Regions from separate parts of the Pseudorhodoferax sp. genome, predicted to be linked through region 1. Evidence: predicted binding sites of a transcription regulator. Region 1 holds the regulator's gene; the other holds the start of a gene.
The links. The regulator FNR, encoded in region 1, switches genes on or off when oxygen is low (the NO sensors DNR and NnrR bind a similar motif). The targets are predictions, from matches to a motif close to TTGATNNNNATCAA.

Region 1 (14,856 bases):
TGATCCCGCGCCTGTTCGGCCGCAAGCAGATGCACAGCGTCAAGGCCATCGAGCTGCACTTCTGGACCGCCACCATCGGCATCGTGCTGTACATCGCCGCGATGTGGATCGCCGGCGTGATGCAGGGCCTGATGTGGCGCTCGGTCAACCCCGACGGCACGCTGACCTACACCTTCGCCGAATCCGTCAAGGCCACCTTCCCGTTCTACGCGGTGCGCCTGCTGGGCGGCCTGCTGTACCTGTTCGGCATGGTGGTGATGGCCTGGAACATGTTCATGACCATGGCCTCGGCGCGCCCGGCCACGGTGGTGATTCCGCAGCCGGCCTCCGCCCACTGAGTCCCAAGAAGAAGAGGAACCCACTGCCATGTCGCAGAACATTGAAAAGCCCTCGACCCACGAGAAGATCGAGACCAGCAACTTCCTGATGATCGTGCTGATCCTGCTGGTGCTGGTCGTCGGCGGCCTGGTCGAGATCGTGCCGCTGTTCTTCCAGCGCTCCACCACGGTGGCGATCGAGGGCGTCAAGCCCTACACCGCGCTGCAGCTGGCCGGGCGCGACATCTACCTGCGCGAGGGCTGCTACAACTGCCACTCGCAGATGATCCGCCCGCTGCAGGCCGAGACGCTGCGCTACGGCCACTACTCGCTGGCCGGCGAGTTCGTCTACGACCACCCGTTCCAGTGGGGCAGCAAGCGCACCGGTCCGGACCTGCACCGCGTGGGCGGCAAGTACAACGACGAATGGCACCGCGTGCACCTGGTCAACCCGCGCGACGTGGTGCCGGAATCCAACATGCCGGCCTATCCCTGGCTGGAGAAGAACGGCATCGACGGCGCCCAGCTGCAGGCCAACATGCGCGCGCTGCGCCGCGTCGGCGTGCCCTACACCGACGAGGAGATCGCCAAGGCCGCCGAGGACGTGAAGGGCAAGACCGAGATGGACGCCACCATCGCCTATCTGCAATCGCTCGGCCTGGCCGTGAAGTAGAGGAGGGAGGACGCCATGGACATCAACACCCTGCGCTCGGTGGCGACCGTGCTGTCGCTCGCCGCCTTCATCGGCATCTGGGCCTGGGCCTGGTCGCGCCGCAACCGCCAGGCTTTCGACGAAGCCGCCCGCCTGCCGTTCGAGCAGGACTGAACCCCACGCGAACGAGAGAACATCATGAGCGACTTCACGAGCGGCTTCTGGTCGATTGCGATCACGGCCGTGACCTTGGTGGGCATCATCGGCTGCGCCCTCCTGCTGTGGGCGGCCGGCAAGGCCAAGGTCTCGCCGAGCGGCGACAACACCACGGGCCACATCTGGGACGGCGACCTGCGCGAGATGAACAACCCGCTGCCGCGCTGGTGGGTGTGGCTGTTCGTCATCACCGTCGTGTTCGGCCTGGCCTACCTGTGGATGTACCCCGGCCTGGGCACCGCGCCCGGCTCGCTGAACTGGACCTCCGTCGGCGAGCACGACGCCGAGGTCAAGAAGCACCAGGAAGCCACCGCGCCGATCTACGCCAAGTACGCCGACATGCCCGTGCCCGAGATCGCCAAGGACGCGCAGGCCATGGCCATCGGCGAGCGGCTGTTCATGAACAACTGCGCGCAGTGCCACGGCTCGGACGCGCGCGGCAGCAAGGGCTTCCCGAACCTGGCCGACGGCGACTGGCTGTACGGCGGCGAGCCCGACAAGATCATCGAGACCGTCACCAAGGGCCGCATGGGCGTGATGCCGCCGCAGGCCGCCGCCGTCGGCTCGCCGGACGACGTGCGCAACGTCGCGCACTACGTGCTGAGCCTGTCGGGCAGCCCGCACGACTCGGTGCGCGCGGCGCTCGGCAAGTCCAAGTTCATGGTCTGCGCGGCCTGCCACGGCAGCGACGGCAAGGGCAACCCGCTGCTGGGCGCGCCCAACCTGACCGACGACGTCTGGCTGCACGGCTGGGGCGAGGACGCCATCGTCGCCATGATCAACAACGGCAAGACCAACCAGATGCCGGCGCAGGAAGGCAAGTTCACGCCGGAGCAGATCCGCGTGCTGGCGTCCTACGTCTGGGGCCTGAGCCACCAGTGATCCACACGAGCCGTCCGGCGCAGACCGGCGGCCAGCCACGATGAACACCCCGCGCAAGATCGTCCCGATCAAGCCCGAAGGCGAGGCCGAGCTGGTCTCGCTGTTCGAGGCGCACAAGACGGTCTATCCACGCACCGTCACCGGCTACTTCCAGAACTGGCGCTGGGCCCTGGTCTGGGCGACCCAGCTGCTGTTCTACGGCCTGGCCTGGCTGCAGTGGGGCGGCCGCCAGGCCGTGCTGTTCGACCTGGAGGCGCGGCGCTTCTACATCTTCGGCCTGGTGCTGTATCCGCAGGACTTCATCTACCTGTCGGGGCTGCTGGTGATCTCGGCGCTGTCGCTGTTCCTGTTCACGGCCGTGGCCGGGCGGCTGTGGTGCGGCTTCAGCTGCCCGCAGACCGTCTACACCGAGATCTTCCTGTGGATCGAGCGCAAGATCGAGGGCGACCGCGGCGCGCGCATGAAGCTGGACGCCGGCGGCATGTCGATGGAAAAGCTGGTCAAGAAGTGGTTCAAGCACATCGTCTGGATCATGTTCGCGCTGTGGACCGGCTTCACCTTCGTCGGCTACTTCACGCCGATCCGCGAGCTGGCGATGTCCTTCATCACCACGCGGCTCGGGCCGTGGGAGACCTTCTGGGTGCTGTTCTACGGCTTCGCCACCTACGGCAACGCCGGCTTCCTGCGCGAGCAGGTCTGCAAGTACATGTGCCCGTACGCGCGCTTCCAGAGCGCGATGTTCGACCGCGACACGCTGGTCGTCAGCTACGACGAGGCGCGCGGCGAGCCGCGCGGCAGCCGGCCGCGCAACGCCGACCCGGCCGCGCGCGGCCTGGGCTCGTGCATCGACTGCACGCTGTGCGTGCAGGTCTGCCCGACCGGCATCGACATCCGCAAGGGCCTGCAGTACGAGTGCATCGGCTGCGGCGCCTGCGCCGACGTGTGCGACGGCGTGATGGACAAGATGGGCTATGCGCGCGGGCTGATCAAGTTCACCACGCAGCGGGGCCAGGAGCAGGGCTGGAGCCGCGCGCAGATCTGGCGCCGCGTGCTGCGCCCGCGCGTGCTGGTCTACGCGGCGGTGCTGCTGGCGATCTCGATCGCGCTGCTGACCAGCCTGGCCCTGCGTACGCCGTTCAAGGTCGACGTGGTGCGCGACCGCGGCGCCATGGCCCGCATCGTGGCCGGCGGCGCGATCGAGAACGTCTACCGCCTGCAGATCATGAACGCGACCGAGGCGCCGCAGCGCTTCGCGATCGGCGCCACCGGCCTGCCGGGGCTGTCCGTCGTGTCCGAGCCGGAGATCGAGGTCGATGCCACGGCCTCGCGCTGGGTCGCGGTGCGGCTGCAGCTGCCCCACGGCGGCGCGGCCAGCGGCTCGCACCCGATCCGGTTCGAACTGCGCATGCTGTCGGGCGACGGTGCCGTGCGCGAGAAGTCGGTATTCCTGGTACCGCGATGAAGGAGATTCGGATGCAAGTTCCGCAGCAAGCACTGCAGGCCCCCGTCGCCGCCCGCCCGTGGTGGCGCCACGGCATGGTCTGGATGGTCATCGCCGGGCCGGCGGCGGTCGTGGTGGCCGGCATCGTGACGGCCGTGATCGCGTTCCAGGGCGCCGACCCGGTGGTCCAGGACCCCGCCGCGGCGCAGGCCGCCGAGCAGTCGTTCGACCACCAGCCGGCCATGCAGGGCCGCAACCACGCGGCCACCGGCGGCGTGCCGGCCGCGCGCTGAAGGGCAGGGGCCGCCGCCATGTGGGGACAACGCCTGATGTGGATCGCCTGGCCGGCCTTCCTGGCCGCGGGCGTGCTGGAGATGCTGGTGTTCGCGCTGATCGACCCGCACGACCTGCACTGGTTGGGCCGCGCGCTGGAATGGTCGCCGATGGCCGTCTACACCGCCACCTTCTTCGGCTTCTGGCTGGTGTGCATGGGCGCCTGCGCGATGACGGCGCTGCTGGCGCTGACGCCGGCGGAGCTCAACCGCGGCGCGGCGCGGCTCAATGGCAGACCTGTGGATTGACGATGCGCTGCAGCGCATCGGCATCGCGGATGCGCAGGTGCCGCTGCTTGACCTCGACGATGCCCTCGTCGACGAACTTGGAGAAGGTGCGGCTCACGGTCTCCAGCTTCAGGCCCAGGTAGCTGCCGATCTCCTCGCGCGTCATGCGCAGGATCAGCTCGCTGCGCGAGAAGCCGCGCGCGTGCAGGCGCTTGACCAGGTTCAGCAGGAAGGCCGCCACGCGCTCCTCGGCGCGCATGCTGCCCAGCAGCAGCATCACGCCGTGCTCGCGCACGATCTCGCGGCTCATGATCTTGTGCACGTGGTGCTGCAGCGCGTTGACCTCGCGCGAGAGCTCTTCCAGCCGGTCGAACGGCATCACGCAGACCTCGGCATCCTCCAGCGCCACGGCGTCGCAGCTGTGCCGGTCGTTGACGATGCCGTCCAGGCCGATGATCTCGCCGGCCATCTGGAAGCCGGTGACCTGTTCGCGCCCGTCGGCCGTGGCCACCGTGGTCTTGAAGAAGCCGGTGCGGATCGCGTAGAGCGAGCTGAACTTCTCGCCGTTGTGGAACAGCGTCCCGCCGCGCTTGATGGAGCGGCGCGTGGCGACGACCTCGTCGATGCGCGCGAGCTCCTGCTGGTCCAGCTGCATCGGCATGCACAGTTCGCGCAGATTGCAGTTGGAACAGGCGACTTTGACGGCGAGTGGGTTCATGGCGTCCTTTCTGACCTAGCGCAAATTGTCTCAAAACCGATTGTGACGGCGCTTGATCATGGTCAAGCACGGGATTGTTCTACCGCGGCACAGTGGCAGCCTGAGGATTTCCCATGACGACGACGATGGCTTCCCTTGCCGTTCCAGCCTGCCAGGTTCCCGAGGACGTGCTGCGGCGCTTCGACCGGCCCGGGCCGCGCTACACCTCCTATCCGACGGCCGACCGCTTCGTCGAGGCCTTCGGCCCGCAGGACCTGGCGCAGGCCTTGCAGCAGCGGTGCAACGGCGGGGCGGGGCAGGCCCTGCCGCTGTCGCTGTACGTACACGTTCCGTTCTGCGAATCGCTGTGCTACTACTGCGCCTGCAACAAGATCATCACCCGGCGCCACGAGAAGGCCGGGCCCTACCTGGACTATCTGGAGCGCGAGATCGAGCTCGTCGTCGCTGCGCTGGGCGCGGGCCAGCCAGTATCGCAGCTGCACCTGGGCGGCGGCAGCCCGACCTTCCTGGACGACGCGGAACTGGCGCGCCTGATGGACGCGCTGCGCCGCCGGTTCGCGCTGGCGCCCGGCGCCGAGTGCGCGATCGAGGTCGATCCGCGCACCGTCGACGCCGCGCGGCTGGAGCGGCTGGCCGCGCTCGGCTTCAACCGCCTGTCCTTCGGCGTGCAGGACTTCGACCCGGCCGTGCAGAAGGCCGTGCACCGGGTGCAGCCGTTCGAGCAGGTCGAGGCGCTGGTGCGCGCCGCGCGCGGGGCCGGCTTCGAGTCCATGAACGTGGACCTGATCTACGGCCTGCCGCAGCAGACGCCGGCCTCCTTCGCGCGCACGCTGGAGCAGGTGGTCGCGCTGCGGCCCGAGCGCATCGCGCTGTACGGCTACGCGCACCTGCCCGAGCGCTTCAAGCCGCAGCGGCGCATCCATGCCGAGCAGCTGCCCGACGGCCCGGCCCGGCTGGCCATGCTGGGCGCGGCGCTGGCGCGCTTCCAGCAGGCCGGCTACGTCTACGTCGGCATGGACCACTTCGCGCTGCCCGACGATCCGCTGGCCGTGGCCAAGCGCCAGGGCCGGCTGCACCGCAACTTCCAGGGCTACAGCACGCAGCCGGACTGCGACCTGGTGGCGCTGGGCGTGTCGGCCATCGGCAAGGTCGGCGCCACCTACGCGCAGAACGCCAAGACCATGGAACAGTACTGCGACCTGATCGACCAGGGCCGGCTGCCGGTGGTGCGCGGCCTGGCGCTGGGCCGCGACGACCTGCTGCGCCGCGCCGTGATCATGGCGCTGATGTGCCAGGGCGAGCTGGCGTTCGAGTCGATCGACCTGGCCTGGCTGATCGACTTCCGCCGCTACTTCGCGGCCGAGCTGGAACAGCTGCGCGCGCTGGAGGACGACGGCCTGATCGAGATCGACGCCCAGGGCCTGCGCGTGACCGACACCGGCTGGTACCTGGTGCGCGCCGTCGCCATGGTGTTCGACCGCTACCTGCAGGCCGACCAGGCGCGCGCCCGTTTCTCCAGGATTCTCTGAACGCCCCATGGCTGCCGAACTGGCCACCACCGCGCTGCTGATGGGCCTGGCCGGCGGGCCGCACTGCGCCGTGATGTGCGGCGCGGCCTGCGCCGGCGTGGGCCGCTCGGGCCGCGGCGCCGTGGCGCTGTTCCAGGCCGGGCGGCTGTGCGGCTATGCCGCGCTGGGCGCGCTGGCGGCCTGGTCGCTGCAGGGGCTGGGCTGGCTGGGCGGCGCCAGCGCGGCGCTGCGGCCGGCCTGGACCTTCATGCACCTGGCGGCCGCCGCGCTGGGCCTGGTGCTGCTGCTGCAGGCGCGCCAGCCGGCCTGGCTGGAACGGTTCGGCCGCCGCCTGTGGCAGCGCGCCCGCGCCCGGCTGCCGGCGCGCGGCGGCCTGTTCGCCATCGGCATGGCCTGGGCGCTGATGCCCTGCGGGCTGCTGCAGGCGGCCCTGATGACGGCCGCGCTGACCGGCCATCCAGCGCAGGGCGCCACGGCCATGGCCGCGTTCGCGCTCGGCTCGGCCGTGTCGCTGTGGGCCGCGCCCTGGCTGCTGCTGCGGCTGCCGGCGCTGGCCGGCGGGGCAGGGGCCGGCGGCGGCGCGGCCCAGGGCCTGTCGGCCTGGGGCACGCGCCTGGCCGGCCTGGCGCTGCTGGCCAGCTCGGGCTGGGCCCTGTGGATGGGCCTGGTGCACGACCAGGCGCCCTGGTGCCTGCCGCGGTAGCGGCCCGCCGCCCGTCGCCGGACCAGCGCGGCCGGCGACGGGCCGGTCGCTAGAAGATCCCCAGCGCCAGCCCGGCGGCCAGCGCCGCGCCCAGTTCCTCGGCCTGCGCCAGGTCCGGCGCGGCGATGTGCTTGGGCGCCAGGATCTGCTCCGGCGTCTGCGCATGGGTGCAGACGATCAGCGGCTCGGCCGCGGCCTTGAGGCGCCAGCCGGTCGCGATGCGCGCGATCTGCCGCGCGGCGTTGCTGCCGTCGCTGCCGGCGCAGACCAGCGTCGCGTAGGGCCGGCCCTGGATGCGGTCCAGCACCGGGTAGTAGCAGCGGTCGAAAAAGTCCTTCATCACGCCGGCGATGGCGGCCAGGTTCTCGGGCGTGGCGAACAGGTAGCCGTCCGCGGCCAGCACGTCGTCCGGGCCGGCCTCGGGCGCGCGCAGCAGGCGGACGTCGACCCCCTCTTCCTGCCGGGCGCCGCGCGCGGCCGCCTCGGCCAGTTGCGTGGTGCCGCCGGTCATACTGTGGTGGACGATCAGCAGCGTCTTCATCCCCGTTCTCCATGGCGCTGGCGCGCCACCCGCGGGGCCTGGAACCGGACCGCAGGCAGCGGTTCGGCAGGCCGCGGAGCGGCAGGCCATGCCAGCGGACGCCGCGGGCCGGCGTTGCCGGACCCGCCGGCGCGCCGTGCAGGCCGCAGCTGCTCCTGCGGGGCAGCCGCGCCGGGCCGTCCGAGCCTGCGCAGGCAGGCTCGGAGCCGTGGCGATCCGCCCCCCGGAAGGGACGGGCGCAACGCGCAGCGCGCAGACTGGGAGTGTTTCATCCCGGGCATGTTAGGGGCCATCGCCGCCGTCCGTCCAGGCGACGCCGGCCGCCCGGCCCAGGTCGTCCAGCCAGCCGGCGAACAGGGCGCCGGGGTCGGGCGCGTCCAGGCGCAGCAGCGCGGCCGGGTGCAGCGTGACCAGCACCGGCAGGCCGTCGGCGCGCCGCAGCCACTGGCCGCGCACCGCGGTGACGGCGACCGGCCGCCCCAGCAGCGCGCGCGCCGCCGTGGCGCCGAGTGCGATGGCCGCGCGCGGCCGCACCAGCGCGATCTCCTGCTCCAGCCACTGGCTGCAGGCGGTGGCCTCCAGCTGCCCCGGCGTCTTGTGCAGCCGGCGCTTGCCGCGCAGCTCGTGCTTGAAGTGGCGCACGGCGTTGGTCAGGTACAGCGCGTCGCGTGGCCAGCCGAGCGCGTCGAGCGCGCGCTGCAGCACCTGGCCGGCCGGGCCGACGAAGGGGCGGCCCTGCAGGTCTTCCTGGTCGCCGGGCTGTTCGCCGACCAGCATCAGCGCGGCGCCGGGCCGGCCTTCGCCATGCACCGCCTGGGTCGCGTGCCGGCCGATCGGGCAGGCGCGGCAGGCTTCGGTGGCCAGGCGCAGGGCTTCCAGCGTGCCGGCGGCGGCCGGCGCGGGGCGGCGGTCCAGTTGCAGCGCGATCGAGGCGGCCGGCCGGCGGCGCTGCGGGTCGGCGCCGCCGGCCTCCAGCATGCGGCCGCTGCGTTCGGCGGCTGCGTGCAGCAGCGGCGCGATCAGCGCGCTTTCCGGCAGGTTGGGCCAGTAGCGGCGCGGCATCTCCTTGCGCATCATGGCCGGCTTGGGCCGCGCCGGGTTGAAGATGTGGGCGTAGTAGGTCAGCCACAGCCGTTCGCCGGCGTCGGGGCCGGGCGCGTCCGCGCGGTTCGCGCCGGGGCCGCAGCGCAGGGCTTGGCCGTCCCAGGCCACGCTGCGCTCGGGCGTCAGGATGGCCCAGCGCATCTGCGCGAAGCGCCGCACGAAGAACGGCGCCGTGGCGCGCAGCGTGTGGTGCGCGGGCTCGAACCAGGCGGCGTGCGACCCGTCCGGCAGCGGGCGGAAGCGCACGAAGGCCTTGGTCTTGTGCATGTCGCGGCGCACCGCGCGGGCCATGCCCTCGGCCTGCAGGCGGTCGGCGTCCAGCGGGTCGCCGCGCAGGCCGGGCTCGGCCAGCAGGCGCCAGACCAGGCGGTACAGCAGCGCGAAGCGGCCGGCGTCGCGGTGCAGCGCGGCGTGCTGCAGCAGGTCCACCACGGCGGCCGGCAGGCGCAGCGGCGGGGCCGGGAGCGCCTGCGGCACGGTCTGGGGCGCCTGCGGCGAGGCGGGCGTCGCGGCGTCGAACAGGCCGCCGGCCTGCTGCGCGCACTGCCAGTGCACGGCCTCCGGCGGCACCCGGCGCGCCACCAGGTCGCGCACCGCGGCGCGGAAGCCGGCCAGGTCGTCGTCGGCTGCGAGCTGGACGGCCTCCACCTCAGCCGGCATCGAACAACGAGGCCTGCCGCGGCACCGGCCGCCGCTGCGCGCCCAGGTGCGCCGCCAGGTGGGCGCTGTCCAGCCCGCGCCCGCCGCGCGCGCCCGGCACGCTGACGAAGGGCAGCAGCTTGCGCAGCGGCACGCCCAGGCGGCCGAGGTCGTCCACGCGCAGCTGGCGCTGGCGGCGCGCCAGCAGCAGCCGGTCCACGGACTTCACGCCCAGCCCCGGCACGCGCAGCAGCAGCTCGCGCGGCGCGCGGTTCAGGTCCACCGGAAAGCGCTCGCGGTGCGCCAGCGCCCAGGCCAGCTTGGGGTCCATGTCCAGCGCCAGCATGCCGTCCGCGCCGGCGACGATCTCCCCGGGCGCGAAGCCGTAGAAGCGCAGCAGCCAGTCGGCCTGGTACAGCCGGTGCTCGCGCACCAGCGGCGGCGCGGCCGGCGGCAGCGCGCGCGGCGCGTCGGGGATCGGGCTGAACGCCGAGTAGTACACGCGCCGCAGCCGGTAGGCGCCGTACAGCTGCGCGCTGGCGGCCAGGATGCTGCGGTCGCTCGCGCCGTCGGCGCCGACGATCATCTGCGTGCTCTGGCCCGCCGGCGCGAAGGCCGGCGCTTCGGCGCGCCGGGCCGGCGCGGCGGGCAGGGCGGTCGGCCGCCGGGCCGCGCGCTCGCCGCGGGCGTCGTCGATCAGCACGCGCAGCCGGGCCATGCCGCGGCGGATGGCCTGGCCGTCCTTCTCGGGCGCCAGCGCCGCCAGGCTCTCGCCGCTCGGCAGCTCCACGTTGATGCTGAGCCGGTCCGCATAGCGGCCGGCGCGCGCCAGCAGGTCGGCGCTCGCCTCGGGGATGGTCTTCAGGTGGATGTAGCCGCGGAAGTCGTGGTCCTCGCGCAGGCTGCGCGCCACCTCGACGACCAGCTCCATCGTGTGGTCCGGGCTCCTGACGATGCCCGAGCTGAGGAACAGGCCCTCGATGCAGTTGCGGCGGTAGAAGTCCAGCGTCAGCTGCACCACCTCCGCGGTCGTGAAGCGGGCGCGCGGCACGTTGCTGCTGACGCGGTTCACGCAGTACAGGCAGTCGTACAGACACCAGTTGGTCAGCAGGATCTTCAGCAGCGAGATGCAGCGGCCGTCCGGCGCGTAGCTGTGGCAGATGCCCATGCCCTCGGTGGAGCCGATGCCGCGCCCGCCCACCGAATCGCGCCGCACCGAGCCGCTGGACGCGCAGGAGGCGTCGTACTTGGCGGCATCGGCGAGGATGGCGAGCTTGCGGTCCAGGTCCATGGGCGGGCATGATACTGGATGCAAAAACAGTTGTCAGGTGAAGGGATGGGCAGGCGCAGGCGACAACGGCACCCGGCTTGGCGTCGCCTGGCATGCTCGGTATGCAGCGGGGAGGCCCCCAGGAGTGGCGCGCATGTCGAGCGTCACTTAGCGTCGGCGGATGCCGTGGTCAGGGGCGATTGGGGAGCGGGTCACAAGCGCTGCAATAGCCTAAGGCTTCTGGGACCGTTGTCGGCCAGTTGCTGTCGTTGCTCCCGCGGTGCCGAAAGTCGGGTCAAGCCTGGTCGCGGTCGCTAAGGCATTTGCGGGCCACATAGGCCGAACGCCCGCGCCAGTGCTTTGGCCTGCTATGTCATGCAGGACCTGGCAACTAACACTGCCTCTGTATGTAACTGAATGATGTTCCTGCGTTGGTTGAGCGCGGCCATCGAGAAAACTCTGATCGCAGCGTCCAAGGCATTTCTTTTGCTAAATTTAGCGTCGATAGCACTTGCAAAGAAGCTTGAATCACTGTAAAAAGCGCATGAACTTAAGTATTGTTTCAACATTACCTGCTGAACAGCTGGATAGGGTGTTCGGTACGGAAGGAGTGTGCGCCTGTGCGAGCGAACCAACTGTACCGAGTGATGATCATTGCCTGCTTGAGTTTCATGGCATTCTCGGCCAGCGCGTTCATCGGAAACAACATGTTCGGCAAGAATTGGTGCGTAGTTGGTTGCGGCCGCGGTCCGCTCGGCATCGCCCCGCTGGGCGATGTAATAAAAGGCGCCAATGAGATGGCGTTCGGACCCACGATGGAGGCATTCGAACAGCGGGGAAAGAATATTGTTGACTACGCATCAGCCAAATTGGATCAAGGACAAATTAAGCTCGATAAATCTTTAGAAGAAAACCTAGCAAAGCTCACAGAAGTCAGCCAAGACAGCATTGAACAACTTGATCAAGTATTAAAATCAAATATTGATATTGGACTAGAGGGGCTTTCTCGACAAATCGCCGCACTAGATATCGTTGGAAGCAAAAAAACCGATGATCTGAATGTCATATTACGTGGCTTTGTGTTGTTTGGCGTCGTTGCCCTTCTTATTGTCTGGATAGCGCAAGCAATAGGACGAAATGGATTTAATCCAAGAACTGCATGGGTTGCAGCACGTTGGCGCATAGCAACCAGCGTTGTTGCTATTTTGGTAGTTGTAGTTGTTCCCAGTTTAATTCCACAGCTCAAGTACAAAATTCCAGATATAAAAGAGGAGCTAGAGGAAAACTATGCAAAGCACATGGAGATGCTTTCGTTTCAAAAGGCCGCATATATTTCCGAAAAGCTGGTTGCTGTTGATCCGGAGAATTCGTCGTATCTGCGCCAAAGAGATAGGGCGGATTTGCTGCGCGATGTTTTTTACAATCCAACCACGTACCGAACAGTAGATGGACTGACAAGAACTCAGTTCATGCTGGAGTCACTGCTCACCACGACTCAATATGACCAGTCGCCACCCAAGAAGGTTCTAGTTCAGCCGGATTCAAGTTTGGAGATTACTTTGGCCATGATTGCATGGCAGGTCCGGCAAGATGATGTAACGAGATATCAAGTGGCCAACATTTGCGCCACTATTATTGAGAGAGAGTTGAAGCTTGCAGAAACTGCAAGGAGCCCCTTACTCCCGCTAGCACTTCATTATCTCCGCAGCTATCTTTCCAACCCGGTCCAAGACTTTGAGCTCAAATGGCTTCTTCAGAAAAGTGCACGGGAGTCGGATGATGACTACGCTGCGAACTACAAGCCAAAAGAGCTTCTGCAACTAAGAAAAATTCTGGTCGACGGGAGCTCATCTGTTAGATCGTTCCCGAACTCTTTCGAGGGCAGTCGACTCGCAGCCCAAATAAGGTTCGGAGAAAAAGTCTCACAGACTTATGCAGTTGCAATTCCAGCATATATGCAGATGCTTCAAGCGAATTTTGATCTCCGGAAGGCCGATCCGAATGCGAAGGCTGCAAAACAAGCTCTTAGAGACAAATATGCTAACGAAGTGATTTCTGCGTGGGACGGACTAATTTCATCAAGTTTGTCTCCCGAGTTTTCTGTCGATCTCAATTCCAGGCTAACGCTATTGTCGGCCTTACACGCAACGTACACGCGTGCGAAGCTTTACTTACGCACGGAAAACACGGGAGCGGTAAGGGCCGCCCTCACCGAAGCTGAGTCGAAAGCACTTCCGGATTCAGACAAGTTCCACGACCAATGGACGAAGGGCATGCAAGGGTCTATAAGGCCTTCAGGAATACCTGTAGTCGGATATCGAATTCGAGCTCAGTATGAACTCGATCAAGCGGCACTGGCCAAGTTCGAAGCATCATTTTCTGCTCTGATAGATAAAGCTGATAGCTGGGAGCTGGCACAATCCGCCGCCGAGCAGGCCTCTCGACTTGGATTGTATGTGTGCGCGCAAAAGATTGATGATCCCGAGCGCGATCTATTCAAGACAGTGAATTGCGGAAGCCCTGACGCGAACTCGTATAAAGCGCTCTGGCTTATTTACTCGATGCTGCCGACTGATAAGCGCCCATCCGTTTCTTCCTGGAGAAAATACATGGAGCTTGGAATTCAACGACCAATTCCGGTAATCTGAGGACGTCCTGGATATGAAGAGGATCTTGAGATTTTTTACTGCCGCGATCTTGGGCCTATTTGCCATAACCTTAGCCGGATGCTGGCAATACGAGAAAAATGCTTGTCAAAAGGCGGGGCAACAGTGCTGCAGTATTAAAACTGGTCCAAGCACCACTGTGGCGCAGTGCGTGCCGAATGCCCAAGCGTGCACAGCGCTTGCGTCTACGTTGCCAATGAACCCACCGTACCCACAGCCAGAAATTACTGATGCCAGCGGCGTCTCCGGATGCACGCCAAGGTAATCGAATCAGGCGCAGATTGCAGTAGTCCGCCTATAATCTTGGTCAGTATTGGATAATTTGTCTTCTGCAAAAATTTTTCTGGAAAATTTTGCGAAGAATGAGAAATCTATCTTGATAGACTACATTTTCTCACTGGTTTAAGGCGTTCCCCAGTAACATTTCTGGGCAAACGTAAGTTTCACGCGGTCTTGCCGCAAAGCGGCTGTTCAAATGCCAGGAGCGAAGGGCAGCCTTGGGCGCATAGAAGTCGCCAACCAAACTGCACTACTCATTCGAGATCGAAGCTCATCACCGCCATGCGTGTACAGCATGGCTGATGTTGGACAGCGCCTTTCAGCAGGCCGGAAAGCGCCAGTCCCAGCCAATGCCAGCGCTTTCCAGCAGCGGGCCTCCTGCCCCAGCCGCCACCCCCTCAAAACACATAGCGCCCCTGCATATACACCATGCGCGGCGCACCGACCATGCGGCCGGCGTTGCCGTCCACGTTGCGCGTGTAGTAGCGCTTGTCGAACAGGTTGTTGACGCCCAGCGCCACTTCCGTGCCCCGGGTGGCCGGCACCTTCCAGCTGGCCTGCAGGTTCCACAGGCGGAAGCCCGGGATGCGGCCCACGCCGGCGTTGGCGGCCTCGGCCTCGGTGTTGGCCGTGTCGGAATACTGCTTGCTCTGGTGCGTCGTCGCCAGGTTGACGCGCCAGGCGCCCAGCTGGTAGCGCGCGCCCAGCGTGTCGGTGAGGCGCGAGTAGAACGGCACGTCGCGCCCGGCGTCGGCGCCGGACTTCTGGATCGCCCGCGTGTAGGTCAGGTTGGCGTAGACCGCCAGCCCGGCCAGCGCGCTGCCGTTGTCGAAGGCGTAGTCGACGGCGCTCTCGATGCCCTCGTGGTGGGTCGCGCCGATGTTGCGGAACAGCGTGGGCGTGACGTCCGGCACCTGCAGGATCTGGTTGTCGAACTTCATCTTGAACACGGTCAGCTCGGCGCTGGTCGCGCCCTGCGTCCAACGCGCGCCGGCTTCCATGGTCTTGGCCACCTCGGGCGCCAGCGGGTTGGTCGCGCTCTGCGAGTTCAGCTGCAGGTTCTGCACCGGCCCGTACGAGGTGCTGTAGTTGGCGAACAGCGTCAGCGCCGGGTTCAGCAGGTAGGCCACCTGCAGCGAGGGCAGGCCCTTGTTGTTCTTCACGTCGAAGGAGTCGCCGGTGGCCGGGGTGTCGCGCTCGGACGCGATGTGCTCGAAGCGCAGCCCCGGCGTGATGCGCCAGGCGCCGATCGCGATGCGGTCGTCGACGTAGACGGCGTGCGCGTCGGTGGCGTTGTCGTTGCGCGTGGTGGCGCCGGCCGCGCCGCTCGCCACGGCGA
Region 2 (14,856 bases), 900 kb from region 1:
GAGCGTCTGGCGCGACAAGGTGGCGGACTACGGCGCGCGGTATTGAATCCAGCCCCCGCGTCGCCGCCACGCCCATCCTCCAGGAGTCCATCGCCATGGCCCTCGTTCCCCACTGGACCCTCAAGACCGCCGGCGAGATCGCCCCCGACGAGCGCCTGCCGGCCGGCCAGACCATCGCCATGGGCGTGCAGCACGTCGTCGCCATGTTCGGCTCGACCGCGCTGGCGCCGATCCTGATGGGCTTCGACCCCAACACGGCGATCTTCTTCTCGGGCATCGGCACGCTGATCTTCTTCGTGCTGACCGGCGGGCGGCTGCCGAGCTACCTGGGGTCCAGCTTCGCGTTCATCGGCGTCGTGATCGCGGCCACCGGGTACGCCGGCAGCGGGCCGAACCCGAACATCGGCGTGGCGCTGGGCGGCGTCATCGCCTGCGGGCTCGCGTACTTCGTGATCGGCGTGGTGGTGCAGGCGCTGGGCACCGGCTGGATCGAGCGGCTGATGCCGCCGATCGTGACCGGCACCGTGGTCGCCGCGATCGGGCTGAACCTGGCGCCGGTGGCGGTCAAGAGCCTGGGGGCGACGCCGGTGGAGCTGGCCATCGGCCTGGCGACCACGCTGGCCGTGGGCCTGATCGCGGTGCGCGGGCGCGGCATGGCGGCCCGGCTGCCGATCCTGCTGGGCGCGCTGGCGGGCTATGCGCTGTACTGGATCGCGGCCAACGGCCTGGGCTGGGCCAGGCCGATCGATTTCTCGGGCGTGGCGGCGGCCGCCTGGTTCGGCCTGCCGAAGTTCAGCACGCCGGTGTTCGACGCCACCGCCATGGCGCTGATCGCGCCGGTGGCGGTGATCCTGGTGGCCGAGAACCTGGGCCACGTGAAGGGCCTGGCGGCGATGACGGGCCGCGACTTCGACCCGCTGATGGGCCGCGCCTTCATGGCCGACGGCATCGCCACCATGGTGTCGGGCGCGGGCGGCGGCACCGGCGTCACGACCTATGCCGAAAACATGGGCGTGATGGCGGTCACGCGCATCTATTCCACGCTGGTGTTCGTGGTCGCCGCCGCGGTGGCGCTGCTGCTGGGCTTCTCGCCCAAGTTCGGCGCGCTGATCCTGACGCTGCCGGTGCCGGTGATCGGCGGGCTGGCGCTGGTAGTGTTCGGCCTGATCGCGGCCACCGGCGGGCGCATCTGGGTGCAGAGCCGGGTCGACTTCTCGCGCCCGCGCAACCTGATCACGGCCGGCGTGGCGCTGACGGCCGGCGCCGGTGACCTGACGCTGTCGATCGCCGGCTTCAAGCTGGGCGGCATCGGCACCGCGACCTTCGGCGCGATCGTGCTGTACCACCTGCTGCGGGAGCGGGCCGATGCACGCTGACGCCGCGGCCGTGGGCGCGGTGCGCATCGCCCACGTCGCCCTGTGGACCGACGACCTGGACGCCGCCGCGGCGTTCTGGACGCAGTACTTCGGCGCGTGCGTCGGCGCGCCGTACCACAGCCGGCGCCGGCCGGGCTTCGTCTCGCGCTTCGTGCAGCTGCCCGGCGGCGGCGCCGGCATCGAGCTGATGGCCGGCCCCTGGGTGGCGCCGGCCGCGGGCGGCGAGCAGGCCGGCTGGGACCACATCGCGGTCTCGCTCGGCGATGCGCAGGCGGTGGACCGGCTGGCGGCGCGCTGCGGCACCGATGGCTGCCTGGTCAGCGCACCGCGCACCACGGGCGACGGCTTCTACGAGGCCGTGGTGGCGATGCCGGGCGGCGCACGGGTCGAGATCACATCCTGACCACGCCCCGCACCTGGTTCGCCGCCCGCGGCTGGAAGCCCTTCGCCTTCCAGCGCGCGGTCTGGCAGGCGCTCGCGGCCGGCGAGAGCGGGCTGCTGCACGCGACCACCGGGGCCGGCAAGACCTACGCGGTCTGGCTCGGCGCGCTGAAGGCGTTTGCCGGCCGGGCGCCGGCGCGCGGCGCGGCGGCGCCGCTCGCGGTGCTGTGGATCACGCCGATGCGCGCGCTGGCGGCCGACACGCTGCGCGCGTTGCGCGAGCCGCTGGCCGAGCTGGCGCCGCATTGGACGGCCGGTGCGCGCAGCGGCGACACGGCCTCGGCCGAGCGCAGCGCGCAGGACCGGCGCCTGCCCACGGTGCTGGTGACCACGCCCGAGAGCCTGTCGCTGCTGCTGGCCAGGGCCGATGCGCAGGCGTTGTTCGCGCACCTGCGCCTGGCGGTGGTGGACGAATGGCACGAGCTGCTGGGCAACAAGCGCGGCGTGCAGGTGCAGCTGGCGCTGGCGCGGCTGCGCGGCTGGCGGCCGGAGCTGGCGACCTGGGGCATCTCGGCCACGCTGGGCAACCTGGAGCAGGCGATGCAGGTGCTGCTCGGCCCCGGCCGGGCCGGCCGGCTGGTGCGCGGCGCCGTGCCCAAGCGGCTCGTCATCGACACGCTGCTGCCGCCGCGCGCCGAGCGCTTTCCCTGGGCCGGGCACCTGGGCCTGGCGATGCTGCCGCAGGTGGTGGCCGAGCTGGAGGCGAGCCGCACGGCGCTGGTGTTCACGAACACGCGCTCGCAGGCGGAGATCTGGTACCAGGCGCTGCTGCAGGCGCGGCCGGACTGGGCCGGCGCCATCGCGCTGCACCACGGTTCGCTGGACCGTGCGGTGCGCGAGTGGGTCGAGGCCGGGCTCAAGGCCGGCACGCTGCGCGCGGTGGTCTGCACCTCCAGCCTGGACCTGGGCGTGGACTTCCTGCCGGTCGAGCGCGTGCTGCAGATCGGCTCGCCCCGGGGCGTGGCGCGGCTGCTGCAGCGCGCCGGCCGCTCCGGCCATGCGCCGGGCCGGCCGTCGCGCATCACGCTGGTGCCCACGCACAGCCTGGAGCTGGTCGAGGGCGCGGCGGCGCGCGCGGCCGTGGCGGCCGGGCAGGTCGAGTCGCGCGAGCCGCCGGTGCAGCCGCTGGACGTGCTGGTGCAGCACCTGGTCACGGTCGCGCTGGGCGGCGGCTTCGTGCCGGACGCGCTGTACGCCGAGGTATGCACGACGCACGCCTACGCGCAGCTGGCGCCCGCGCGCTGGCAGTGGTGCCTGGACTTCGTGCGCCAGGGCGGCGCGGCGCTGGCCGCCTACCCGGACTACCGGCGCGCGGTGCCGGACGCGCAGGGCGTGTGGCGCGTGCCCGAGGCGCGGCTGGCGCGGCGGCACCGCGCCAACATCGGCACCATCGTGTCCGATGCCAGCCTCTCGGTGCAGTACGTCGGCGGCGCGCGCATCGGCAGCGTGGAGGAGGGCTTCGCCGCGCGCCTGCGGCCCGGCGATGCCTTCATGTTCGGCGGCCGGCTGCTGGAGCTGGTGCGCATCCACGACATGACCGCCTGGGTGCGCCGCACCGAGGGGCGCCGCGCGGCCGTGCCGCGCTGGAACGGCGGGCGCATGCCGCTGTCCTCGCTGCTGGCCGACGCGGTGGTGGCGCAGCTGGCCGCGGCCGGCGCCGGCCGCCACGACGGCCCGGAGATGCAGGCCGCCCGCCCGCTGCTGGAGCTGCAGCAGCGCTGGTCGGCCCTGCCCACGCCCGGCACGCTGCTGGCCGAGACGCTGAAGTCGCGCGAGGGCTGGCACCTGTTCCTCTATCCGTTCGCGGGCCGGCTGGTGCACCTGGGGCTGGCCAGCCTGCTGGCCTGGCGCGCCGCGCAGCCGGCGCCGCGCACCTTCTCGATCGCGGTCAACGACTACGGGATGGAGCTGCTCAGCGCGACCGAGGTCGACTGGCCGGCGCTGCTGCCCGCGCTGCTGGGCCAGCCCGGCGACGGCCCGGCGCTGCTGGCCGAGGTGCTGGCCAGCCTGAACGCCGGCGAGTTGGCGCAGCGGCGCTTCCGCGAGATCGCGCGCGTGGCCGGCCTGGTCTTCCAGAGCCATCCGGGCGAGCGCCGCAGCAGCCGGCAGCTGCAGGCCTCGTCCGCGCTGTTCTGGGAGGTGTTCCGCCAGTACGACCCGGCCAACCAGCTGCTGCTGCAGGCCGAGCAGGAACTGCTGGCGCAGGAGCTGGAGGTCGGCCGCCTGCAGGCCGCGCTGCAGCGCATGGCCGCGCAGGAACTGGTGCTGCAGGCGCTGGCGCGGCCGACGCCGTTCGCGTTCCCGCTGATGGTGGAGCGCTTTCGCGAGCAGCTGTCGAACGAGCGCGTGGCCGACCGCATCGCGCGCATGCTGGCCCGGCTCGAACGCGCGGCTGGCGGCGCGCCGCAGGACGACGCCGCCGCGCAGCAGGTGCAGGCCGGCCTGCGCTTCGGCCAGCAGACCGACCTGTCGTCCGGCGCCCGGCCGCCGCGCCGCGGCAGGAGGCGCCGCTGATGCCGGGGCTGGCGGTCGAATGGGCCGGCGAGGCGCTGGCGCTGCTGCCCGAGCGCGCGCTGTGGTGGCCGGCGCGGCGCACGCTGCTCGTCGCCGACCTGCACCTGGGCAAGGCGGCGAGCTTCCGCGCCGCCGGCCAGCCGGTGCCGGTCGGCACCACGCAGCGCAACCTGGCGCGGCTGGACGCGCTGATCGCGCGCCACGCGCCGCGGCAGCTGGTGGTGCTGGGCGACTTCCTGCACGCCGCGTCGGCGCGCACGCCGGCGCTGCTGGCGGCGCTGGCGGACTGGCGCGCGCGCCACGCGGCGCTGGCGGTCACGCTGGTGCGCGGCAACCACGACGGCCATGCCGGCGATCCGCCGCCGGGCCTGGACATCGCCACCGTGGACGAGCCGCACCGGCTCGGCCCGTTCGCCTGCTGCCACCATCCGCGGCCGCACGCCATGCCCTCCACGCCCTTCGTGCTGGCCGGCCACCTGCACCCAGCCTGCGTGCTGCACGGCCCGGGCCGCGACCGGCTGCGGCTGCCGTGCTTCGTGGCCGAGGCCGGCCAGGCCGTGCTGCCGGCCTTCGGCGAGTTCACCGGCGGCTGGCGCGTGGAGGCGGCGCCGGGGCGCCGGCGCTATGTGGTCGGCGGCGGGCAGGTCTGGGCGCTGCCGGCGGCCTGAGCCTCGCCCGGCGGCCCGAAGGGGCGTGCACCGCAGCCCGCACGGGCGAAGGTGGCCCAGCGAGCACCACCGGTGCCGTCCCAAGGTGCCCGCACCGCGCCGCGCCCGTCTGGGCGCAGGTCCTCCAGCGAGCGCGCCGGCCGCAGCGCGGCGCGCCTACTTCACCTGCCGCTTGTCCAGCTTGCGCGCCAGCGTGCGCCGGTGCATGCCGAGCCGGCGCGCGGTCTCGGAGATGTTGAAGCCGGTCTCGGCCAGCACCTCGTGGATGCGCTCCCATTCCAGCGTCTTGATGGAGCTGGCGCGGTTGGTCAGCTCCACGTCGGTCGTGCCCAGGGCGCGGCCGAAGGCGGCCTCGATGTCGTCGGTGTTGGAGGGCTTGGCCAGGTAGTGGCAGGCGCCGAGCTTGATCGCCTCCACGGCGGTGGCGATGCTGGCGTAGCCGGTCAGCACCACGATCAGCATGGCGTCGTCGTGCATGTGCAGCGCCTGCACGCAGGCCAGGCCCGAGGCCTCGCCCTGCAGCTTGAGGTCGACCACGGCGTGGCTGGGGTGGAATCCGCGCAGCTGCTCGTGCAGCTGTGCCAGGCCATCGGCCACGCGCACGGCGTAGCCGCGTCGCTCGAACGAGCGTGCCAGCGTACGGGCGAAGGCGGCGTCGTCCTCGAGCAGCAGCAGGCGGCGGGCAGGGGCTTCAATCTCCATGGCCGGCGCCATTCTCCACGAGCGCGATCGCGGCCAGCGGCAGCGCGATGGTCACCTCGGCGCCGCGGCCGGGCAGGTTGCGCGCGGCCACGCTGCCGCCCAGCGTGCGCGCCACGTTGACCACCAGGAACAGGCCGAGGCCGCCGCCGGGCCGGCCCTTGCTGCTCTGGTAGGGCTTGCCGATCTGCTGCAGCATCGGCGGCGCGAAGCCGGGGCCTTCGTCGCGCACGGTCAGCACCAGCGCGCCGCCGTCGCGCGCCACGTCCAGCGCCACCGCCGTGCGGCCGGCGGACTGCGAGGCCTCCAGCGCGTTGTCCAGCACGTTGACGATCATCTGCCGCAGCGCGGAGTCCGAGACCATAGGCAGGTCCGCGCCGAAGCGCTTGCGCACCGCCAGGCCGTCGAAGCCGCGGCGCTGGCGCCAGGCCTCGACCACCTCGTCCAGGAAGGTGTCCACGGTGGTCACGCTCGGCGATTCGCCGCGCGCCTCGCCGGCCGACAGCAGGATGCCGCCCAGGATGGACTTGCAGCGGCGCACCTGGGCCTGCATCTCGGCCACGTCCTGCGCCAGCTCGGGGTCGGAGCTGAAGTGCGGCAGGTGCTGCCAGTCGCCCAGGATCACGTCCAGCGTGGACAGCGGCGTGCCGAGCTCGTGCGCGGCGCCGGAGGCCAGCAGGCCCATGCGCACGATGTGCTCCTCCTCGGCGGCACGCTGGCGCACGGCGGCCAGGCGGCGGTCGCGTTCGCGCAGGTTGCCGACGATGCGCGCGATGAAGGTCACCAGCAGGGCCGCGTTCAGCGCGAAGCTGAGCAGCATGCCCAGCATGTAGGGGCTGGCCAGGCCGCGGTCGTGGTCCGGCGGCAGCGCCGCCAGCGGCGGCGCCCACCACGCCAGGCCGGCGAAGCAAGCGGTGGCGACGGCCACGATGGTCCAGGTGGCCCAGCCGGGCAGCAGCACGGCGCCCAGGATCACCTGCAGCAGGTACAGGAACACGAAGGGGTTGGTGGCGCCGCCGCTCAGGTACAGCTGGGCGGTCAGCGCGGCCACGTCCACCAGCAGCGCCACCAGCAGCTCGGCGCTGGTCACGCGCCGGCGGGTGCGCCAGCGCAGCAGCGACAGCAGGTTGAACGCCACCAGGCCGCCCAGCACGGTGAGCATGGTCTCGACCGGGATCGCGATGCGCAGGCCGTAGTGCACGACCTCGATCGTCAGGATCTGGCCGAACACCGCGATCCAGCGCAGCTGGATCAGCTGGTGCAGGTTCTTCAGGCCGGCGGCGTCGTCCGGGCTGGCGGCGGCCGGCGGCGGCCGGGCCGCCCGGTCAGCCGGCATGCCGCCGCGGGCTGCGCACGAGCGCCACGCCGGCGCCGGCCACCATGGCGGCCAGCACGTACCAGGTGACCGCGTAGACCAGGTGGTTGTCGGAAAAGCGCAGCACCGTCAGGCCGGCGGCGGGCCAGGCCTGCGCCGCGCCGGCGGCCGCCGGCGCGGCCTCGGCGTCGACGAAGTAGGGCGCGACGCGGCTGGCCGGCAGGCCGCGCGCGGCGGCGATGGCGGCCACGTCGCGCGAGTGCCAGCGGCCGGCCGCCGGGTCGTTCTCGCGCAGGAAGCCGCCCCGGGGCTCGCTGATGCGCAGCAGGCCGACCACGACGACCTCGCCGCGCGGCGCGGGCGCGCCGCGCGCATCCGGCGCCCGCGCCGCGGGCGGCACGAAGCCGCGGTTCACCAGCACCAGGCTGCCGTCGGCCTGCCGCAGCGGCGTCAGCACCCAGTAGCCGGCGCCGAGCGCGGTGGCGGCCTGCACCAGCGTCTCGTCTTCGTGCAGGAACTGCCCCTGCAGCCGCAGGCGGCGGTACTCGTAGCCGGCCGGGGCGGCCAGCACGGCCGGCCATTCGGCGGCCGGCGGCGGCGGGCCGGGGGGAGCATGCACGCGGGCCTGCACGCGCGCGATCAGGTCCTTCTTCCAGGACAGGCGCTGCACCTGCCAGGTGCCCAGCGCGGCGAACAGCACGCACAGCAGGGCCGCGGCGGCCGCCAGCAGCGGCAGGCCGCGGCGCCGCGTCATTCCGGCGCGTGCTGGGGGTGCTGCAGCGATGGCGGCTCGGCCGCGTGCGAGGGCATCATGTTGGTGTTCATGTGGAACATGACCCACAGCGTGCCGGCGATGCCGATGGCCACGAACACCACCGTGAAGACGGTGGACAGCAGCGTCCAGCCGCCCTCGATCTTGCCGTTCATGTGCAGGAAGCAGACCATGTGCACCAGGATCTGCACGACCGCGAAGGCGCCCAGCACCAGCACGCCCATGGTGCGGTTCTCGACCATCTTGCCCATGACCAGCCAGAACGGGATGGCCGTCAGGATCACCGACAGCATGAAGCCGATCATGTAGCCGGAGAACGTGCTGTGCGGGCCGTCGTCGTGGTGGTCGTGGCCGTGGTCGTCGTGGTGGCCATGGTGGCCGGCATGCACCTCGTGCGTGGACATCACAGCACTCCCATCAGGTAGACAAAGGTGAAGACGCCGATCCAGACGACGTCCAGGAAGTGCCAGAACATGGACAGGCACATCAGCCGGCGCTTGTTCTCGCGGATCAGGCCGTGCTTGGAGATCTGGATCATCAGCACGACCAGCCAGATCGTGCCGAAGGTCACGTGCAGGCCGTGCGTGCCGACCAGCGTGAAGAAGGCCGACATCGCGGCGCTGCTCTGCGGGCCGGCGCCTTCGTGGATCAGGTGGCGGAACTCGTACAGCTCCACGGCCAGGAACAGCACGCCGAAGACGCCGGTCACGAACAGCCAGCCCAGCGTGCCGCCGACCTTGCCCAGCTGCTTCTGCAGCATCGCGAAGCCGAAGGTGATGGACGACAGCAGCAGGAACGCGGTGTTGATGGCCACCAGCTTGAGGTCGAACAGCTCGGCGCCGCCGGGGCCGCCGGCATAGCTGCGGCCGAGCACGCCCCAGGTGGCGAACAGCGCCGCGAAGATGAGGCAGTCGCTCATCAGGTAGAGCCAGAAGCCCAGCGCGGTGCCGTTCTCCGGATGCGGTTCGTGCGCCAGGTGGTAGGCGCGCACGGGGGTGGGGGCGTGTGCGAGATCAGACATGGCGGGCCAGCAGCTGGGTGCGCGCGTTCTCGGTGGAAATCACGTCGGACGCCGGGATGTAGTAGTCGCGCTTGTAGTTGAAGGTGTGCACGATGGCGGCCAGCACGACCGCCGCGAACGAGCCGGCGGCCAGCGGCCACATGTGCCAGATCAGCGCGAAGCCGCAGATCAGCGACAGCACCGAGATCACCACGCCGGCGCCGGTATTGGCCGGCATGTGGATCGGCTGGAAGCCTTCCAGCGGGCGCCGGTAGCCGTGCTTCTTCATGTCCCACCAGGCGTCGATGTCGTGCACCACGGGCGTGAACGCGAAGTTGTACTGCGGCGGCGGCGAGGAGGTCGCCCATTCCAGCGTGCGGCCGTTCCACGGGTCGCCGGTGTGGTCGCGCAGCTGCTCGCGCTTGAAGTAGCTGACCACCAGGCCGACCACGAAGCTGCCGATGCCGAAGGCGATCAGCACGGCGCCGAACAGCGCGATCTGGAACCAGATCTGCAGCGAGGGGTCCTCGAAGTGGTTCATGCGGCGCGTGACGCCCATCAGGCCCAGCACGTACAGCGGCGTGAAGGCGAACCAGTAGCCGGCCAGCCAGAACCAGAACGCGCACTTGCCCCAGAACTCGTCGAGCTTGTAGCCGAAGGCCTTGGGGAACCAGTAGTTCATGCCGGCGAACATCGCGAACACCACGCCGCCGATGATCACGTTGTGGAAGTGCGCGATCAGGAACAGGCTGTTGTGCAGCACGAAGTCGGCCGGCGGCACGGCCAGCAGCACGCCGGTCATGCCGCCCACCGCGAAGGTGACCATGAAGCCCACGGTCCACAGCATCGGCACGGTGAACTGGATGCGGCCGCGGTACATCGTGAACAGCCAGTTGAAGATCTTCGCGCCGGTCGGGATCGAGATGATCATCGTCGTGATGCCGAAGAAGGCGTTGACGCTGGCCCCCGAGCCCATCGTGAAGAAGTGGTGCAGCCACACCAGGTACGACAGGATCGTGATGCAGACCGTGGCGTAGACCATCGAGGTGTAGCCGAACAGGCGCTTGCCGCAGAAGGTGGCGACGACCTCGGAGAACACGCCGAAGGCCGGCAGCACCAGGATGTAGACCTCGGGGTGGCCCCAGATCCAGATCAGGTTCACGTACAGCATGGCGTTGCCGCCCAGCGTGTTGGTGAAGAAGTTCGTGCCGACGTAGCGGTCCAGCGACATCAGCGCCAGCGCGGCCGTCAGCACCGGGAAGGTGGCCACGATCAGCGCGTTGGTGCACAGCGAGGTCCAGACGAACACCGGCATCTTCATCATGTCCATGCCCGGCGCGCGCATCTTGATGATGGTGACCAGCAGGTTGATGCCCGACAGCGTGGTGCCGACCCCCGCGATCTGCAGCGACCAGATGTAGTAGTCGAGCCCGACCCCGGGGTTCTGGTTGCCCAGGTTGGACAGCGCCAGCCAGCCGGAGGTGGAGAACTCCCCGAGGAACAGCGAGGCCATCACCAGCACGGCGCCGGAGGTGGTCATCCAGAAGCTGAAGTTGTTCAGGAACGGGAAGGCCACGTCGCGCGCGCCGATCTGCAGCGGCACCAGGTAGTTCATCAGCCCGGTGACCAGCGGCATGGCCACGAAGAAGATCATGATCACGCCGTGGGCGGTGAAGATCTGGTCGTAGTGGTGCGGCGGCAGGTAGCCCAGGTTCTCGCCGAAGGCCATGGCCTGCTGCAGCCGCATCATGATCGCGTCGGCGAAGCCGCGCAGCAGCATCACGATGCCCAGCACCATGTACATGATGCCGATCTTCTTGTGGTCGATGCTGCAGAACCAGTCGCGCCACAGCGGGCCCCACAGGCGGAACTTGGTCAGCACGGCGAGCATGACGATGCCGCCCAGGACCACGGCGATGAAGGTCCACAGCACGATCGGCTCGTGCGCCATCGGGATCGAATCCCAGGTGATGCGGCCCAGCAGCCAGTGGGCGGGCGCGGAGGTGTGTTCGGTCATGGCCATGGCTTCAGAATTCCTGCAGGTCCTTGCGCGTTTCGGCGGTGCACATCGCGTCCTCGGACGCGGCGGCCAGCGCCAGGGCGCTGGCATGGGAGCGGTTGCGCGTGGCGTCGCGGGCCATCACCTCGTGCATGCAGGTCTGGCCGTCCTCGACGCACAGGTTCAGCACGCGCCGGTACAGGTCGGCATCGACGCTGGAAAAGCGCATGACGGGCGTGCGCTCGCTGGGCTTGGCCAGCTCCGAGTAGGCCGCGCGCGTCAGCGGCTGGCCCTCGGCCTTGGCCTTGGCCACCCACTGCGCGAACTCCTGGTCCGAGACACCGTGGAACTTGAAACTCATCCCCGAGAAGCCCGTGCCGCTGTAGTGCGAGGAAATGCCGTGGAACACGCCCGGCTTGTTGATCACCGCGTGCAGTTCGGTCTGCATGCCGGGCATGGTGTAGACCATGCCGGCCAGGTCGGGCACGTAGAACGCGTTCATGGTCGTGCTGGAGGTCAGCTTGAAGTGGATCGGGCGGTCCACCGGCGCGGCCAGCTCGTTGACCGTGGCGATGCCCTGCTCGGGCAGCACGAACAGCCATTTCCAGTCCAGCGCCACCACCTGCACCTCCAGCGGCCGGACGTTCTCGGGCACCGGCTTGCCGGCCGCCAGGCGGTCCAGCGGACGGTAGGGGTCGAGCTGGTGCGTGCTGATCCAGGTCAGCGCGCCCAGCGCGATGACGATGACCAGCGGGGCGGCCCAGATCACCAGTTCGAGCTTGGTCGAGTGGTGCCAGTCGGGGTCGTAGTCGGTGTCGGCGCGCCGGCCGTTCTGGCGGTAGCGCCAGGCGAACAGCAGCGTCAGGATGATCACCGGCACGATGATCAGCAGCATCAGCACGGTGGCCATGACCACCAGCCTTCCTTGCTGCGCCGCGACGTCGCCGGCCGGGTTGAGCACCACCAGCTTGCTGCATCCGGCCAGCAGGCTGGCGAGGGTGAGCAGAGCCGGTCCACGGAGTGTTTTGAGAGCACGCATGCTGGACGGGGCGGGTTTGGGGTGTCGAGAAAAGGCAGGCACTCGGGTAAACCCTGTGCAAGACCGCGAAATGTATCGCGGCGCTGCGGAGCCGCCGATAGGACGTTTTGTCCCACGTCAAGCCTGCCGGTACCGATGCTACGGTATATAGTGCCGCCCACGCTACCGCTTCGACGCAGAGAGAACCGCCGATGTCCACGCTCAGCCACGCCGCGCACTATCCCGGGACCCCGCAGCATCCGTCGTCCGTGCATTCACCGGAGGCGGAGCACCACGTCGCGCCGGGCGACATCGCGGTCGGCGTGGTGATCGGCCGGGCGTCCGAGTACTTCGACTTCTTCGTCTACGGCATCGCCTCGGTGCTGGTGTTCCCGACGGTGTTCTTCCCGGGCATGCAGCGGCTGGACGGCACGCTGTGGGCCTTCGCGCTGTTCGCGCTGGCCTTCGTCTCGCGGCCGTTCGGCACCGTGATCGCGATGGCCATCCAGCGCCGCTGGGGCCGGGCGGCCAAGCTGACCTCCGCGCTGTTCCTGCTGGGCAGCTGCACCGCCGGCATCGCTTTCCTGCCCGGCACGGCGACCATCGGCGAGTCCGCGGTCTGGCTGCTGGCCGTGTTCCGCCTGGGGCAGGGGCTGGCGCTCGGCGGCTCCTGGGACGGCCTGCCGTCGCTGCTGGCCATGAACGCGCCGAAGGAGCGCCGCGGCTGGTACGCGATGATGGGCCAGCTCGGCGCGCCGGTCGGCTTCATCCTGGCCAGCGCGCTGTTCGCCTTCCTGTACGCCAACATGTCGTACGCCGACTTCGTGGACTGGGGCTGGCGCTATCCGTTCTTCGTCGCCTTCGCGATCAATGTGGTGGCGCTGTTCGCGCGGCTGCGCCTGGTCGCCGCGCAGGAGTACGAGGAGCTGCTGGACAAGCAGGAGCTGGTGCCCGTGCCGGCCGGCGAGCTGATGCACGAGCAGGGCCGCCACGTGTGGATCGGCGCGTTCGCCGCGCTGGCCAGCTATGCGCTGTTCCACCTGATCACGGTGTTCCCGCTGTCGTGGATACAGCTCTACACCGAGCAGTCGATCCCGGGCTTCCTGGTGATCCAGATCATCGGTGGCTTCCTCTGCGCGGGCGGCATCGTGGCCTCGGGCTGGATCGCCGACCGCTACGGCCGCCGCCAGACGCTGGGCGCGCTGGCGATCCTGATCGCGGTGTTCAGCGGCTTCGCGCCGACGCTGCTGAACGGCGGCACGCTGGGGCAGGACGTGTTCATCCTGCTGGGCGCGACCCTGCTGGGCCTGTCCTACGGCCAGGCCGCGGGCACGGTCACGGCCAACTTCATCCGGCGCTACCGCTACGTCGGCGCGGCGCTGACCTCCGACATCGCCTGGCTGTTCGGCGCGGCCTTCGCGCCGCTGGTGGCGCTGGGCCTGTCGGCGCACTTCGGCCTGGGCTACGTGAGCCTGTACCTGCTGTCCGGCGCGGTCTGCACGCTGGCGGCGCTGGGCCTGAACCGCGCCCTCGAAGCCGAGAGCCGGGCCTGACGCCCGCCTTCCCCTCACAGGACTTTTTCCGGACCGATCCGGACAAAGGGGTGTGCCATGACCTCGATGCGGCTCCTCGTGATCCCCGCCAGCGTGCGCGCCGGCTCGCTGAACGTGCAGCTGGCCCGCCATGCGGAGCAGGCGGCGCGCACCGCCGGCTGGCTCACCCGGCTGCTGGACCTGCGTGCGCTGGACCTGCCGCTCTACGACGCCGACCTGGAGGCTGCGCGGGGCGTGCCGTCCCGCGTGCGCGAACTGCAGGACGCGATCGCCGAGAGTGACGCCCTGCTGGTCGTCACGCCGGAATACAACGGCTTTCCGACACCGCTGTTCCTGAACACCTTCGACTGGCTGTCGCGCCTGCCGGCGGCCGATGGCCGGCCCGCGGGCCTGGCGACCACGGCCGACAAGCCCGTGGGCCTGCTATCGGCATCGCCCGGGTTGCACGGCGGCCTGCGGGCGATGAACTACGTGCGCCAGTACCTGCAGATGGCGTTCGCGATGCTGGTGCTGCCGCAGCAGTTCGCGCTGGGCCGGGCGCACCAGGCCTTCGACGCGCAGGGCGCGCTGGCCGATCCCAAGGCGGCCCAGTCCGTCGCCCGGGTGCTGGACGCGCTGGCGCGCGTGGCCAGCGCGCTGCCGGCGGTGCGCTGAGACGCTGCGAGCGCATCCCTCGCGCCCACGCGGGGCCCTCGATGAGCGTCCACGTGCATCGCCATCGCCGTGCCCGGGGCCTCGCCCTTCGGGCCGAGGGACGTCGAGCCCCGGGCGGGCGTTGCAGTCCTTGCCCCGGCATCAGCCAGGGCGGCGGCCTGCGCCTACGCCCGTGGCCTGGCGCCCCCCGTCGTGGGCGCGATCGATCCATTCACGGCTTCTGAACCGCGTTCAGCCGGCGGCGGCGCGCGCGTCGAGCTCGGTTTGCAGGCCCTGCGGCAGGCGGCCCAGCAGCCAGCGCACGGCCAGCGGCAGCAGCACCACGTCGTCGATCACGCCGAAGAACGGAATCGCGTCGGGCAGCAGGTCGAACGGCGATACCAGGTACAGCACCAGGCCGGCCGTGGCGTACTTCAGCCAGCCCGGCGCGCGCGGATCGCGCAGCGCCCACCAGAGTTTCTTCAGGTCGCCGCGGACCAGGGTCCACAGCAGGGACAGGCGTTTGGCCATCGTCGGTGCTCCTCGGTGCCGGAACCGGGCAGGCTGCCCGTCCGCCCGACATGGGGGCGGCACGGCCGAGTGCAAGAGCGCGTGCCGCCGGATGGCCGGCGGCGGCGGCGGTGCTGGTCCAGAATGCGCCTCACCATGCCCCTGACCGACGAACCGACCGCCGCCACTTCGGCGCCGCGGCCGCCCCGGCCGCTGCCGGCGCCTTGCCGCTGGGCGCTGCTGGCGCTGGCCTGCGTGTCGCTGGCGACCGGCATCGTCGGCATCTTCGTGCCCGGGCTGCCGACCACGGTGTTCGTGCTGATCGCGGCCTGGGCCGCCGCGCGCAGCTCGCCGCGGC

Region 2: the regulator FNR is predicted to act here: its motif matches at 11,931-11,944, upstream of cyoA (ubiquinol oxidase subunit II).

What each region holds. Positions count from the first base shown of each region.
Region 1 is NZ_JASGJZ010000001.1:3,964,266-3,979,121, forward strand. Features, by position in the region: gene ccoN (cytochrome-c oxidase, cbb3-type subunit I) at 1-338, shown strand, start outside; gene ccoO (cytochrome-c oxidase, cbb3-type subunit II) at 367-990, shown strand; gene QM782_RS18575 (cbb3-type cytochrome oxidase subunit 3) at 1,006-1,143, shown strand; gene ccoP (cytochrome-c oxidase, cbb3-type subunit III) at 1,168-2,067, shown strand; gene ccoG (cytochrome c oxidase accessory protein CcoG) at 2,108-3,529, shown strand; gene QM782_RS18590 (nitrogen fixation protein FixH) at 3,541-3,801, shown strand; gene QM782_RS18595 (hypothetical protein) at 3,820-4,089, shown strand; gene fnr (fumarate/nitrate reduction transcriptional regulator Fnr) at 4,067-4,786, opposite strand; gene hemN (oxygen-independent coproporphyrinogen III oxidase) at 4,900-6,315, shown strand; gene QM782_RS18610 (sulfite exporter TauE/SafE family protein) at 6,323-7,018, shown strand; gene QM782_RS18615 (flavodoxin family protein) at 7,068-7,559, opposite strand; gene QM782_RS18620 (UdgX family uracil-DNA binding protein) at 7,842-9,323, opposite strand; gene QM782_RS18625 (putative DNA modification/repair radical SAM protein) at 9,313-10,593, opposite strand; gene QM782_RS18630 (hypothetical protein) at 11,217-13,220, shown strand; gene QM782_RS18635 (TonB-dependent receptor family protein) at 13,916-14,856, opposite strand, start outside.
Region 2 is NZ_JASGJZ010000001.1:4,862,955-4,877,810, reverse strand. Features, by position in the region: gene QM782_RS22565 (DUF3500 domain-containing protein) at 1-46, shown strand, start outside; gene QM782_RS22560 (solute carrier family 23 protein) at 96-1,376, shown strand; gene QM782_RS22555 (VOC family protein) at 1,366-1,779, shown strand; gene QM782_RS22550 (ligase-associated DNA damage response DEXH box helicase) at 1,773-4,331, shown strand; gene pdeM (ligase-associated DNA damage response endonuclease PdeM) at 4,331-4,999, shown strand; gene QM782_RS22540 (response regulator transcription factor) at 5,156-5,701, opposite strand; gene QM782_RS22535 (ATP-binding protein) at 5,691-7,034, opposite strand; gene QM782_RS22530 (SURF1 family protein) at 7,024-7,767, opposite strand; gene cyoD (cytochrome o ubiquinol oxidase subunit IV) at 7,764-8,189, opposite strand; gene cyoC (cytochrome o ubiquinol oxidase subunit III) at 8,189-8,806, opposite strand; gene cyoB (cytochrome o ubiquinol oxidase subunit I) at 8,799-10,802, opposite strand; gene cyoA (ubiquinol oxidase subunit II) at 10,813-11,823, opposite strand; gene QM782_RS22505 (MFS transporter) at 12,015-13,355, shown strand; gene QM782_RS22500 (NADPH-dependent FMN reductase) at 13,413-14,009, shown strand; gene QM782_RS22495 (YkvA family protein) at 14,241-14,519, opposite strand; gene QM782_RS22490 (YbaN family protein) at 14,655-14,856, shown strand, end outside.